Regions from separate parts of the Neobacillus camarae genome, predicted to be linked through region 2. Evidence: a T-box and tRNA genes for the amino acid it is inferred to sense, from the RefSeq annotation. Region 2 holds a T-box; the other holds one or more tRNA genes.
What was found. A T-box is a leader RNA that pairs with one kind of tRNA and senses whether it is charged. The one in region 2 lies ahead of metG (methionine--tRNA ligase), so its partner is inferred to be a tRNA-Met.
Positions count from the first base shown of each region.

Region 1: it encodes a tRNA-Met, which carries the amino acid that the T-box ahead of metG (methionine--tRNA ligase) is inferred to sense. The anticodon was not compared.

Region 1 covers NZ_JBUCKX010000003.1:451,162-458,086, forward strand. Annotated here, with positions in the region: gene ppdK (pyruvate, phosphate dikinase) at 1-411, opposite strand, end outside; gene ACY8D0_RS17385 (pyruvate, water dikinase regulatory protein) at 417-1,229, opposite strand; gene ACY8D0_RS17390 (transcriptional regulator CcpN) at 1,244-1,891, opposite strand; gene mutM (DNA-formamidopyrimidine glycosylase) at 2,063-2,872, opposite strand; tRNA gene ACY8D0_RS17400 (tRNA-Ile) at 3,022-3,095, opposite strand; tRNA gene ACY8D0_RS17405 (tRNA-Trp) at 3,127-3,200, opposite strand; tRNA gene ACY8D0_RS17410 (tRNA-Tyr) at 3,207-3,291, opposite strand; tRNA gene ACY8D0_RS17415 (tRNA-Met) at 3,409-3,485, opposite strand; tRNA gene ACY8D0_RS17420 (tRNA-Ala) at 3,500-3,572, opposite strand; tRNA gene ACY8D0_RS17425 (tRNA-Pro) at 3,579-3,652, opposite strand; tRNA gene ACY8D0_RS17430 (tRNA-Leu) at 3,663-3,748, opposite strand; tRNA gene ACY8D0_RS17435 (tRNA-Gly) at 3,752-3,826, opposite strand; tRNA gene ACY8D0_RS17440 (tRNA-Leu) at 3,845-3,928, opposite strand; rRNA gene ACY8D0_RS17445 (23S ribosomal RNA) at 4,118-6,925, opposite strand, start outside.
Region 2 covers NZ_JBUCKX010000004.1:511,602-518,526, reverse strand. Annotated here, with positions in the region: gene ACY8D0_RS23915 (C40 family peptidase) at 1-503, opposite strand, end outside; gene ACY8D0_RS23910 (hypothetical protein) at 756-2,399, opposite strand; T-box leader at 2,633-2,912, shown strand; gene metG (methionine--tRNA ligase) at 2,967-4,604, shown strand; gene ACY8D0_RS23900 (alpha/beta hydrolase) at 4,689-5,432, opposite strand; gene ACY8D0_RS23895 (M50 family metallopeptidase) at 5,642-6,361, opposite strand; gene ACY8D0_RS23890 (PspA/IM30 family protein) at 6,436-6,925, opposite strand, start outside.

The DNA of each region.
Region 1 (6,925 bases), on a different contig from region 2:
GATAAACCGGCGATATGAATCGTAAGCGAACCGCGCATTATCTGTTAATGCCGCTAACCCCTTTACGGTTTCGTCATTTAATCCCAGATTTAAAATGGTATCCATCATCCCAGGCATCGAGAACACGGAGCCGGAGCGAACAGAGACGAGCAAAGGGTTCTTGGGATCGCCCAATTTTTTCCCCATTTTTTCTTCCAGGCGGGCTAATGCCTCCAGAGTCTGTTGTTCTACTAATCCAGGGACTGTTTTGTTAGATTCATAGTAAGCATTACATGCCTGTGTGGTAATGGTAAAGCCATAAGGAACAGGTAATCCAATCCGCGTCATTTCCGCCAGGTTTGCCCCTTTTCCCCCCAAGAGATCCCGCATTTTTCCATTACCCTCATGAAATAAATAAACAAATTTCCCCACCATAACTAACTCCTTTCCTTTTTTAAAATATCCAGAATCAAACCGGCCGTTTCTTCAATTGCTTTATTTGATACATCAATAATAGGACAGCCTACGCGTTTCATAATTTTTTCTGCATAATCAAGTTCATCAAGAATTCTCTGGTAACTGGCATAATTGGCTTGTGAAGCCAGCCCTAAGGCTTTTAATCTCTCTTTGCGGATTTCGTTTAACTTATCCGGTGCAATAATCAAACCAATACAGTTTTTCCGCGGTATTTGATACAATTCTTCCGGCGGAGGGACCTCAGGAACTAATGGGACATTGGCCACTTTAAACCGCTTGTGTGCCAAATACATCGACAGTGGCGTTTTAGAAGTCCGAGACACACCGATGAGCACGATATCCGCCTTTAAAAAACCGCGTGGGTCCCTGCCATCGTCGTATTTAACCGCAAATTCTATCGCTTCAATCTTTCGAAAATACTCTTCATCCAATTTCCTCATCAGTCCTGGGCGGTGATGCGGCGGTTTATGAAACCTTGTCTCAAATGCATTCATTAGCGGGCTGAGCAGGTCAACGGCTGTAATCCCTTCTTCGGCTGCCCTTTTGTCCAAATAATCCTTTAAATCCGTAATAACAATCGTGTAGGCTATTATCGAGTAATCTCTTTTTGCTAAAATAAGCACATCTTCGATATCTTCAATATCCTCCACATAAGAGCTTCGGCGGATTTCTACCTGACCACCGTTAAATTGCGTTGCTACTGCTTTTACCACAAACTCAGCTGTTTCCCCGACGGAGTCCGATACCACATAAACCACTTCTCTTTGAACCAACTGCAGCAACTCCCTTAGACTGATTTACCTTCCATAATTTCCAAATAAGCTTTGGTAATCGTAGTTTTGGTAATTCTCCCCAACAACGAATATGTATTTTTCCGCTGATTCACTTCCTTTACAACCGGCAAAGAATCGACATGATAATGGATCATTTTTTTTGCCGCTTCGAGTAACGACTCTTCGGGAAAAATGGTAATGATATTCGGCATTCGTGTCATGATGACACTAACCGGCAGTTCTTGCAGGTTTCTATTGCCCAGGGCTGCCCGGAGTAAATCTTTACGCGAAATCACACCAGCCAAATATCCCTCGGTATCGACTGTATACAAGGTGCCAACGTCTTCTAAAAAAAGCTGAACAATTGCGTTGTAAACCGAAGTAGATTTTTCAACCACAATCGGATGTGCTTTAAAATCCGATACTTTCTGATGGATCAATTGCCTAGCTTGCTGTTTTAGGTCATTTTTATCACTATAATAATAGCCAACACGGGGTCTTGCCTCCAGACTACCAGACATCGTCAAAATGGCCAGGTCCGGCCTTAAGGCAGCTCTTGTAACGGAAAGCATGTCAGCAATTTCTTTCCCCGTAATTGGGCCCTTTTGTTTTACGATTTGTAAAATTTCATCCTGGCGTTTGCTGAGTTTAATAAATACCACCCCCCTTTAGTTCATTAATGATAATATATTCATTTACTTTAGAGTAATTATGCTATACTTAATTACATTTAGTATATACTATTTAACTGGAAACGGAAACATAAAATTTTAAAATTGATGAAAGATCACAGGTATAAAAAAATATCCCGCCTTCTTAGGCAGGATACTTGACTACTTTTGGCAATTCGGGCAATAAAACGTCTTTCTTGAGGAAACCATTTGTTTAACAATGACTGCCCCGCACCTTGGGCATGGCTGACCCTCACGATCATATACTTGACAGTGACCGTTCACTCCACCGGTTTTGGTATCCCCTTTAAAAAGAGGATTCTCCATATAACCTCCTAGCTTGATGCCCTCAAAAAGCACGGCCTTCATGGACTGATATAACTTGTTTTTTGCCTCCGCTTCGAGATCATCGATATCTTTTACCGGCAGAATCCCCGCTTCAAAGCAAATTTCAGCCGAATAGCAATTTCCGATACCGGAAACAAACTCTTGATCAATTAAAGTTGTTTTTAATCTGCCATGTTTCGTGTTTAAGCGGTTAGTGAACTCCATAATAGTAAAACTTGGATCCAATGGTTCCGGGCCTAAATGAGCCAATTTTCCCTGGACCTCCGGCGGGGTATAAAGGTGCAGGTACCCCAACCTGAGACCGATAAAATAAAGGTGTTCATTCCCAAAGGAGAGACGAACCTGGATTGTTCGTTTTGGCTTATCCGCCTCTTGGCCGAAAAACATCCAACCTCCCAGCATAAGATGCAATAAAAGGACATGGCCATTTTGCAAATGGAACAGCAGATGTTTGCCCCTTCTGCTGACACTTAGCACCTTTTGTGAGGAAACTGTATTTTTAAACAGTTCAGGATTAAGGTTAACCGATTTATCGCGATTGATTTCAACTCCAGTGATGGTTTGGCCCATGATTCTATTATTTAAGTGGATTTTGTAGTTTTCCATTTCCGGGAGCTCAGGCATTTAGGAACCTCCAATATTTTTTCTTTAGAATTTCCCAAAAGCCTTCCAATTAGCGAGAGAATTAGTGGAAATAACATGAAGATGGATGTATGGCTGCCTTATAACACGAAAAAACCGAACCCTAGATGGGTTCGGTTTTTATGAATTAGTGGGCCTAAATGGACTTGAACCATCGACCTCACGCTTATCAGGCGTGCGCTCTAACCAGCTGAGCTATAGGCCCTTATTTATATTGGTATATGGCAAAAGTAAAATGGCAGGGGCAGCAGGAATTGAACCCACACCAAAGGTTTTGGAGACCTTTGTTCTACCTTTAAACTATGCCCCTATATTATGGTGGAGGGGGACGGATTTGAACCGCCGAACCCTGAGGGAGCGGATTTACAGTCCGCCGCGTTTAGCCACTTCGCTACCCCTCCAAATCATTGGAAGACAAGAGGAATTCGAAACCCAAGACATAAGCCAGTGGCTTTTTAGGACTCAATCCTATATCCGGACTTACGTAATCTTTCAAAAAAAAATAGCCTAAGCTAATTTGGTAGCGGCGGAGGGGATCGAACCCCCGACCTTACGGGTATGAACCGTACGCTCTAGCCAGCTGAGCTACACCGCCAAAACTTTAGTTTATAGAGTCTAGCGGGATGGAACCGCTGAACTCTTGCATGCAAAGCAAACACTCTCCCGGTTGAGCTAAGACCCCAGAATATCGGGAAAACAGGATTTGAACCTGCGACCCCTACGTCCCGAACGTAGTGCTCTACCAAGCTGAGCTATTTCCCGTAAAACAGGATGCCGAGGACCGGAATCGAACCGGTACGGTAGTCACCTACCGCAGGATTTTAAGTCCTGTGCGTCTGCCAGTTCCGCCACCCCGGCAATTGGAGCGGAAGACGGGATTCGAACCCGCGACCCCCACCTTGGCAAGGTGGTGTTCTACCACTGAACTACTTCCGCGTTTTACATAAATTATGATGCGGGTGAAGGGACTTGAACCCATACGGTATTACTACCACTAGAACCTGAATCTAGCGCGTCTGCCGATTCCGCCACACCCGCGTGTTTAAAATTTTGTATTTAATTGAAGGATCATTCCCTCAAAACCGGGTAATCAGAAGAAACTTGAGTAAAACGAGTCTGCTTTATTAGACAAGTAACGCTTCGGCAGCATAAGCATTGCACTAACAAAAAGCGATAGCTTTTTGTAGGAGGCCATACGCCGCTGACCGTGCGCTTCCGCTTTTCTTATTGGTTAAGTCCTCGATCGATTAGTATCAGTCAGCTCCACACGTCACCGTGCTTCCACCCCTGACCTATCAACCTGATCATCTTTCAGGGATCTTACTAGCTTGACGCTATGGGAAATCTCATCTTGAGGGGGGCTTCATGCTTAGATGCTTTCAGCACTTATCCCGTCCGCACATAGCTACCCAGCGATGCCTTTGGCAAGACAACTGGTACACCAGCGGTGCGTCCATCCCGGTCCTCTCGTACTAAGGACAGCTCCTCTCAAATTTCCTGCGCCCACGACGGATAGGGACCGAACTGTCTCACGACGTTCTGAACCCAGCTCGCGTACCGCTTTAATGGGCGAACAGCCCAACCCTTGGGACCGACTACAGCCCCAGGATGCGATGAGCCGACATCGAGGTGCCAAACCTCCCCGTCGATGTGGACTCTTGGGGGAGATAAGCCTGTTATCCCCAGGGTAGCTTTTATCCGTTGAGCGATGGCCCTTCCATGCGGAACCACCGGATCACTAAGCCCGACTTTCGTCCCTGCTCGACTTGTAGGTCTCGCAGTCAAGCTCCCTTGCCTTTACACTCTGCGAATGATTTCCAACCATTCTGAGGGAACCTTTGGGCGCCTCCGTTGCTTCCCTAGGAGGCGACCGCCCCAGTCAAACTGCCCACCTGACACTGTCTCCCATCCCGATAAGGGATGCGGGTTAGAATTTCAATACAGCCAGGGTAGTATCCCACCGACGCCTCCACCGAAGCTGGCGCTCCGGCTTCTCAGGCTCCTACCTATCCTGTACAAGCTGTACCAAAATTCAATATCAGGCTACAGTAAAGCTCCATGGGGTCTTTCCGTCCTGTCGCGGGTAACCTGCATCTTCACAGGTACTATAATTTCACCGAGTCTCTCGTTGAGACAGTGCCCAGATCGTTACGCCTTTCGTGCGGGTCGGAACTTACCCGACAAGGAATTTCGCTACCTTAGGACCGTTATAGTTACGGCCGCCGTTTACTGGGGCTTCGATTCAGAGCTTCGCTTTGCAGCTAACCCCTCCTCTTAACCTTCCAGCACCGGGCAGGCGTCAGCCCCTATACTTCGCCTTGCGGCTTCGCAGAGACCTGTGTTTTTGCTAAACAGTCGCCTGGGCCTATTCACTGCGGCTTACCGAGGCTATTCACCCCAGTAAGCACCCCTTCTCCCGAAGTTACGGGGTCATTTTGCCGAGTTCCTTAACGAGAGTTCTCTCGCTCACCTTAGGATTCTCTCCTCGCCTACCTGTGTCGGTTTGCGGTACAGGCACCTTTTATCTCGCTAGAGGCTTTTCTTGGCAGTGTGGAACGAACTTCGGTACTCTATTTCCCTCGCTGTCACAGCTGCCTTACGGTGAACGGATTTTCCTATTCACCAGCCTAACTGCTTCGACGCACATAACCAGCAGTGCGCTTACCCTATCCTCCTGCGTCCCCCCATTACTCAAACGATAAAGAGGTGGTACAGGAATATCAACCTGTTGTCCATCGCCTACGCCTTTCGGCCTCGGCTTAGGTCCCGACTAACCCTGAGCGGACGAGCCTTCCTCAGGAAACCTTAGGCATACGGTGGATGAGATTCTCACTCATCTTTCGCCACTATACCGGCATTCTCACTTCTAAGCGCTCCACCAGTCCTTACGGTCTAGCTTCAACGCCCTTAGAACGTTTCCGTCACCACTGACATCGAAGATGTCAATCCACAGCTTCGGTGATACGTTTAGCCCCGGTACATTTTCGGCGCAGAGTCACTCGACCAGTGAGCTATTACGCACTCTTTAAATGGTGGCTGCTTCTAAGCCAACATCCTGGTTGTCTAAGCAACTCCACATCCTTTTCCACTTAACGTATACTTTGGGACCTTAGCTGGTGGTCTGGGCTGTTTCCCTTTTGACTACGGATCTTATCACTCGCAGTCTGACTCCCACGGATAAGTCTTTGGCATTCGGAGTTTGTCTGAATTCGGTAACCCGATGGGGGCCCCTAGTCCAAACAGTGCTCTACCTCCAAGACTCTGACTATCGTGAGGCTAGCCCTTAAAGCTATTTCGGAGAGAACCAGCTATCTCCAAGTTCGATTGGAATTTCTCCGCTACCCACACTTGTCCCGCACTTTTCAACGTGTCGGTTCGGGGCCTTCCATCCAGTGTTACCTGGACTTCACCCTGGACATGGGTAGATCACCTGGTCGGGTCTACGACTGCATACTATTTCGCCCTACTTAAGACTCGCTTTCGCTGCGGCTCCGTCTCATCAACTTAACCTCGCATGCAATCGTAACTCGCCGGTTCATTCTACAAAGGCACGCCATCACCCATAAACGGGCTCTGACTACTTAGGCACACGGTTTCAGGATCTCTTTCACTCCCCTTCCGGGGTGCTTTTCACCTTTCCCTCACGGTACTGGTTCACTATCGGTCACTAGGGAGTATTTAGCCTTGGGAGATGTCCTTCCTTAAGCCTGACCGGATTTCACGTGTCCGGCCACGTACCTGTGATCCACTCAGAGGGAACGAAGTTTCAACTACAGGGCTGTTACTTCCTATGGCTGGCCTTTCCAGACCGCTTCATCTACCCCGTTCCTTTGTAACCTACATGTTGAGTGTCTTACAACCCCGAAAGGCAAGCCTTTCGGTTTGGGCCGTTCCTTGCTCTGCCTGCCGCTACTCAGGGAATCGCGTTTGCTTTCTCTTCCTCCGGGTACTTAGATGTTTCGTGCCTCGGGTATGCCTTCAATACCCTATGCATTCAGGTAAAGATGCTGCCCTCACGGGCAACGGGTTTCCCCA
Region 2 (6,925 bases):
TCGGTATGTAACTTTTGCTCTGCATCATCTAAAACTTGCTGCTTATCTTTTAGACCTTGCAGTAAGTCTGTGTCACTTTCAATAATTTTTGAAATCGCCGTAAAGCGGGTTAAAAACTCGGAAAGATTTTCGGAAGTGAACAAGATCTCCGCATAAGTAGCAACGGACTGTTTTCCCTCTGACTGGATGCTTTTTAACCGTTCAGCATATACCTGCTTATGAGCATCCAAATCTTTCTTAGCTTGATCAATTTGAGTTTCTGTTTCTGTTATTTTTTGTTGCTGCGTATCAATTTGACTGCTTAGCTTTTCGCTCTTGTCGATTGCCGTACTGATTTGGTTGTCTAATTGTTGAACCTTGGTTTCAAAGTCCTCAACTTGGCCTTTAGCATCATCTATTTGTTTTTGAGTCACAGGTGCGGCAAAAGCAGGTGTGACGGATAGTTGAATCATTGTGGCGAGAATGGCAGCGGATACAGTATATTTAAAAAACTTTTTTTTCATTGAAAGTCTCCTCTTGTAAAACATTAGTATTTCCTGTCCTAATATATTACTAGTTTAAATGGCATAGGGAGGAAAAACAATGATACCGTCGGATTTGTAATATAAATGTAATTTTATGTAGAATATTCTGTTAAAATTTCGACTTATTTTACATAACAGAAACAAGAAGTAAAAATGCCTGCCGCCACCCGATGCGGCTGAAAAAAATTCGACAAATCACGGGTAGTATCAGGCATTATAATTTAAATATTTCTATAGCAAATTGGTTTTGAGGTGACTTAATGCCAGAATCAGCAATGAGACTATCAATAAGATCAGACAAATATAGGCCGTTTTGAGTAGTACGGAACCGTTCTTTATGGAGTGAATGATATTTTTCGCCTGCTTGTTAAACTGGTAGAAATAGCTGAGGAATCTTGTCCCAATTAATTTCACCAGGCTTCCCGGCGATCCCTCCCTTGTAAAAAAGCTCCAGGTTATAATAGTTGCAATCATTAAAAATCCGATCAGTAAAATCCCTTTGGTAATGATGACTTTTTCAAGCGACCATGACCAATGTTCCATTATATAACTTAGAACTTTATCCGTTATGATTAAAGGAATAAGACCGAAGAAAATTAGGAGTATATTCATTCTTTTTGTATAATTCATGGTCAATGACCGTTCTAATTCATCCAGGGTGGTTCGGATCTTTTCGGAATCCTTCAACACCCCCATACTATCTTTAACCATACTTTCCAAATTCCCAACTTCCGCTATTCCTGCTAAATTTAAATTGGATAATATACTATTCAACTTATCTCTTTTCACAAAAAAATAGCGATTATTCCCCTCGTAAACATTTAATTCTGGCAAGGCAATGTTTAACAGATAGCGCAAGATGGACACATTCTCCAAAACAATTAACGGTCCATTATTTAAACCCGCTATATCCGGTGGATTTACGACGGAATCTCTGCTGTTTTCTATATTGTATAAAGCGGATCTTTTATGATGGAATCTAGCGTATTTTTGGAATAGCTCACTGCTTGTAAAATTGAACATTAATACGGTGTGGTCGAAACTAAAAATATTAAAAAATTCCCGTGAATGCCAAGATTCTAATGTTCGCTTGGAGGCCACATCCTTCGGAACAAAAGGATAGCCGCTATCACCGGCCAATAGCCCATATATGTGATTCGGGTACTTTTCATAGAACTCTCCCTCCATCACTTGACCATCTGTGTCTACTATTTTTCTAATTTCAATCATGGTGGAAACCACAATGTTTTGCTCAATCGGATGTGTTGTGAACGTTTGAATAATTTTCTGAATATATGGTTTGCAGACTTCGTCTCTAATGGAATGAATTTCTTTTACCGGAACAGGGCTTATGCACGAAGGAGCATCCTTTAGGAACATTTCTGTTTTTGCAGAGTGTATAAAGGCAGATCTTACAAAAATGATGTCATCGGCTGTACATTCATTGATTGATACCTGAAAAGTTAAGATGGCTATTTCCAACTCAGGATAGATGGTAAGAAAGGGGCGGGCTTTAGTCACTGGACACACCTGATGGAAATATGTACTATTCGGCCATTCAACCTCAAACCCTTCCAGTTCCAGTCTAAATTTCTCTTTGTTTTTATGAAAGAACCTTTCCATATCCGCAAATTTTTCAATATAATCCGGGTTCCACCAAGCATGCAGCCTATGTTTCTCATCCAATTTCTTTATGACCATCTCTTCGGTTAAATAGATATGCTTTGTTTTTTCGATAAGGCTTTCTGAAATGCTTTTTAAAGAAAACACATGCAAAAAACCAACCATAACATTATGGAATATTGGGTTATGACTCGTCATATTAAAAGAATTCAAATCAGAAAGCATTTGGTCGATATCAGTTTCCAGCAGCAAAAAACAGAACCCTCACTTTCCTTATAGCAATCTTACAAACTTCACTTCATTCGCCATTATTTCTACGTTGAAGAAATATGCTTCGTCCTTAATTAGTATAATTTTCCTATAATCTTCAAAGATTATCAATATTAAATTGATTGATTAGTTCATACTGTTCATGCAAAAATTTTCTTCTCGAATTACTTGAAATATTAGTTTATACGCCTTATAATAATTTCAATTTATTGAAATCAATGGCAATGATGAGGAAAAGTAGAATGATGATACTTTCAACAGAGAGCTTCGGGAGCTGAAAAGAAGCAAAGTGATTCATTTGAACAATGGCCTCTGAGCCCCGTACTGAACCTGACTTTTGTTAAGTAGTAGGCTGCGGCGAGTGTTGGTACTCGTTATCAAAACCACAGTATAAGTGCCTTTCATTAAACATGGCTCCGTACTTGCAGAGGCTGATTGTGTGAGCAATTAGCGAATTAAGGTGGTACCACGCGGATTAATAACCCCGTCCTTATCTATTTTTAGATATGGACGGGGTTTTTTGTTTTTACTAAAAAGGAGGAATTTGAAATGACTATTTATATTGGAGGAGCTTGGCCTTACGCCAATGGCTCCCTGCATCTCGGCCACATCGCGAGCTTATTGCCAGGAGATATTTTGGCTCGTTATTTTCGTCAAAAGGGGGAAAGAGTTTTATATGTTTCGGGGAGTGATTGCAACGGCACGCCGATTACGATCCGGGCCAAACAGGAAGGCTTGACTCCAACGGAGATCGCTGACCGCTATCATCAGGAATTTGCGGATAATTTTAAAAGACTCGGTTTTTCCTATGATTGTTACACACGAACCGACACCCCCCACCACCATCAAACCGTACAATCGATTTTTCTTGAGTTGCTGAACAATGGCTATATTTATAAAAAGTGGATTGAACAAACCTTTTGCACGACCTGTGATCAGTTTCTGCCTGACCGTTATGTGGAAGGAACCTGCCCCAACTGCGGACAGCCGGCACGGGGCGACCAATGTGATTATTGCTCTGCTATCCTTGATCCCGTTGAATTAGCGGATAAAAAATGCAAAATTTGCGGCACCACTCCTATTGTGAAGGAAACAGAACACTTCTATTTCTCATTGGATAAATTCGAAGAGCCTCTGAAACAATTGGTGGAGGAAGCGAAGAAGAGTTCTTCCTGGCGGGAAAATGCAATCCATTTATCTGAACGGTATATTCGGGAGGGATTACAAGATAGGGCAGTATCAAGAGATTTGCCTGTTGGTGTCAGCGTACCAGTCGAAGGGTATGAGGACAAAAAAATTTACGTTTGGATTGAGGCGGTTTCCGGCTATTACTCTGCCAGTAAAAAATGGGCAATCGAATCAGGAAAGGATGACGCTGAATTCTGGGGTAAGGAGGCCCTTTCCTATTATGTTCATGGAAAGGACAATATCCCGTTTCATACCATCATTTGGCCGGCTATCCTGTTGGGAATCCATCAGCAAAAACTGCCGGACCACATTGTTTCCAATGAATATTTAACTTTGGAAAAGAAGAAAATCTCGACAAGCCGGAATTGGGCGGTTTGGGTGCCGGATATGTTAGACCGCTACCATCCCGATTCCATTCGCTATTTTTTAACTATCAATGCTCCGGAAAACCGCGATACAGACTTCTCATGGCGGGAATTCATCTACAGCCATAACTCCGAGCTGCTTGGCGGATACGGGAATTTAGTCAATCGCACTTTGAAGCTTATTAGTAAATACTATAATAGCAAGATACCACAGGGTTCGGTTGATCCTGCTATAAAAAATAAAATCAAATCCGTGTATGAGTCAGCGGGGAATTTAATCGAGGCAAGCCACTTCAAGCGCGCATTGGAGGAAATTTTTGAGCTGGTTCGTTTTGCAAATAAGTACTTTGATGAGCAAAAGCCTTGGAAACAAATCCTTGAGGAACAAGCAGGATGCGACCAGACGATTTTTAACTGTACTGTCATCATTGTAAATCTCGCACAGTTGCTGTCGCCTTTTTTACCCTTTACCAGTGAACAACTGAATAGATTTTTGGGACACAAGGAACTTCATTGGAACTTTACGGACTCTGTTCCAAGTGAGATTGGAGAAGTAAAACCACTGTTCGAGAGAATTGATGCCATCGCAATAGAACAAGAAATAGAAAGATTGAATCGCCAACTTACAAAATAGCCTGGACCTGACCTTTACTATTCTATTATCGCGGTTTAAAAGGCTTAACTAAGGACCCTCTTAGTTAAGCCTACTCTATGTTTTTTAAAGAGCCTTTTTAATAAAATCTAAGGTGCCGTCTATAATCGCTTGCTGGTCATTATCGAGTGTAGCGACATGGTAGCTGTCTTTTAGATATCGGATCTCCTTTATTTCAGAACGAATGCCATCATAGATGATTTGGGCATTATCGGGTGGAACCACATGATCCTCATCCGATACAAAAATGAGTGCCGGACAGGTAACATTGGTTAATTCCGCTTTTACCTCTTCCATAAAGTTTAAAATCTCTTTTACGGAGCGGACAGGTGTCTTTTCATAAGCCAGTTCCTTCACTCCCGGCTTTTTAATGTCAGATCCAATGGCATCTAGAAATCGAATATCTTGGAGTTGGCGGACCGGTTCCATCCCAGGAACACTGACGGCGGCATTAATCAGGATAATGGCACGAACCTCTGGATGATTTTCGGCCATGTATAGTGTCAGCGTCCCTCCCATGGACAGACCTGTCACAAAAATGGTATCACATCGCTCTTTTAACCATTGGTACCCTTCTTCAATTGAGAGGATCCAATCCTGGTAAGTGGTTTGTTCCATCTCTTCATAATGAGTGCCGTGCCCTGTAAGACGCGGCCCGCAAACCGTATATCCAGCGGCAGCGTATGCCTCACCTAACGGCCGCATGCTCTGGGTGGACCCCGTAAACCCATGGGAAACTAATATCCCCACCCGGTTTCCTTCAAAATAAAAAGGTTCAGCACCTTCCAAAACTGGATAACACTCTGACATTAAACTTCCTCCTTTTTAAACAAAGACGGAGCTCACCATGATTCTATAAGAATCAAAATCAAGTGAGCTCCCTATCTCCATCTCGAATATTAACTTGTTACCAATATATTACAATATGAAAACGTTGTCAATATGATACACCATGTTCACAACAGGCTTACAAAATTGGAAAATATCCTCTCTCCTAATTGAAAGAGGATATCATGACTCTAGAAATTAAATGGAAGGCTTATAAAATTTTGCACAAAATAGAAGCCTGCATAAACGGTCTGACCAACCAGGGCCAATCCCAACACAATCGCGGGAACAAATTTTGTTTGGACAAGCGCAATCTTCCTTGCCGGGTTGCTTCTTGACATAAAGCTTTGCTTGCAGACTTGGACGGCACAAATAACTGACTGAACAAACAAGACTGAAGCTAGAAAAATACTAATATGAACAAGAATCATTTCATAGTTAATTGTGAGAGGCAAGTCCATTTGATACCTAATAAAGGACGGTAAGGCCGTTTGGAAGTGGAAGTAGACCGGCAAGGCTAATAAAAGTGAAACAGAAAGTCCCCAAACGATTCCAAACAGGTTGCGGATCCACAATAATAAGGCCAATACTGTAAGCCCTAAAAATAGATAAATAACCAAATAATAGCTGCCACTTACAACCAAATAAAACAAACCAATCGCTGCCACCGAAGCGCCTGTATAGCCCACATAAGAGATTAGAGCTTTCTTGAAGGTGGACTCCAGGGTCCCGGTGGTCTGTGCTGACCCATCCCGTTGCAGGTGGATTTTGTTCCTGCCGCCTTCCAAGCAAACACTAATGACTTGGCTGACCAGGTTATGGACATGGGCCAAAAACACGCGGATAAAAGGAAGCCTGCTCCCGATAAGCGCAATTCCCAAGTAAATAAGAATTAATGTAGTCGTACTCATTCTACATCCTCCTTTCTTCATTATTCAGGAATAGAAGCACCAAACCTTTCGTGGTGGCGCCTCTCTTTCGTGAATTATAATGCTGCTGCTTTTTCCTGCTTTAATTTTTCCATTTCGTTTGCTAATTCTTCCTCGCTCACATAGCTGCTGAAATTCGCGTCAAACTGTGCTGCCGGAGCGGGAAACTGATTCCCCGCCTGAACCTCCGCTTCCATGAATAAAATCTTTTCTTCAGCACGGGCCACGCCTCTGGCAATATCATCGGTGTTGAAGGATACCGTTGCTTTCTGGATTTGCTTCATGGACTGGGCCACATTAGCACGAGAAGCCAACAGGATTTTCTTTTGCTGCATTTGGTTATACGTATCTTTCAGCTGATCCAGTTTTTCGGTGAGGATTTGGGTCTGACCCTTAATCGTCTCCAACTGTTCTTGGTAAACACGCAGCTGCTGTTCATGGTGAAGCTTTTCCTGTACAGCCAATTTAGCAATCGTTTCGTCCTCTTGCTCAATTGCCAGTTTAGCCTGACGGGTACGCTTGTCCACCATTGATTTCGTCTGATAA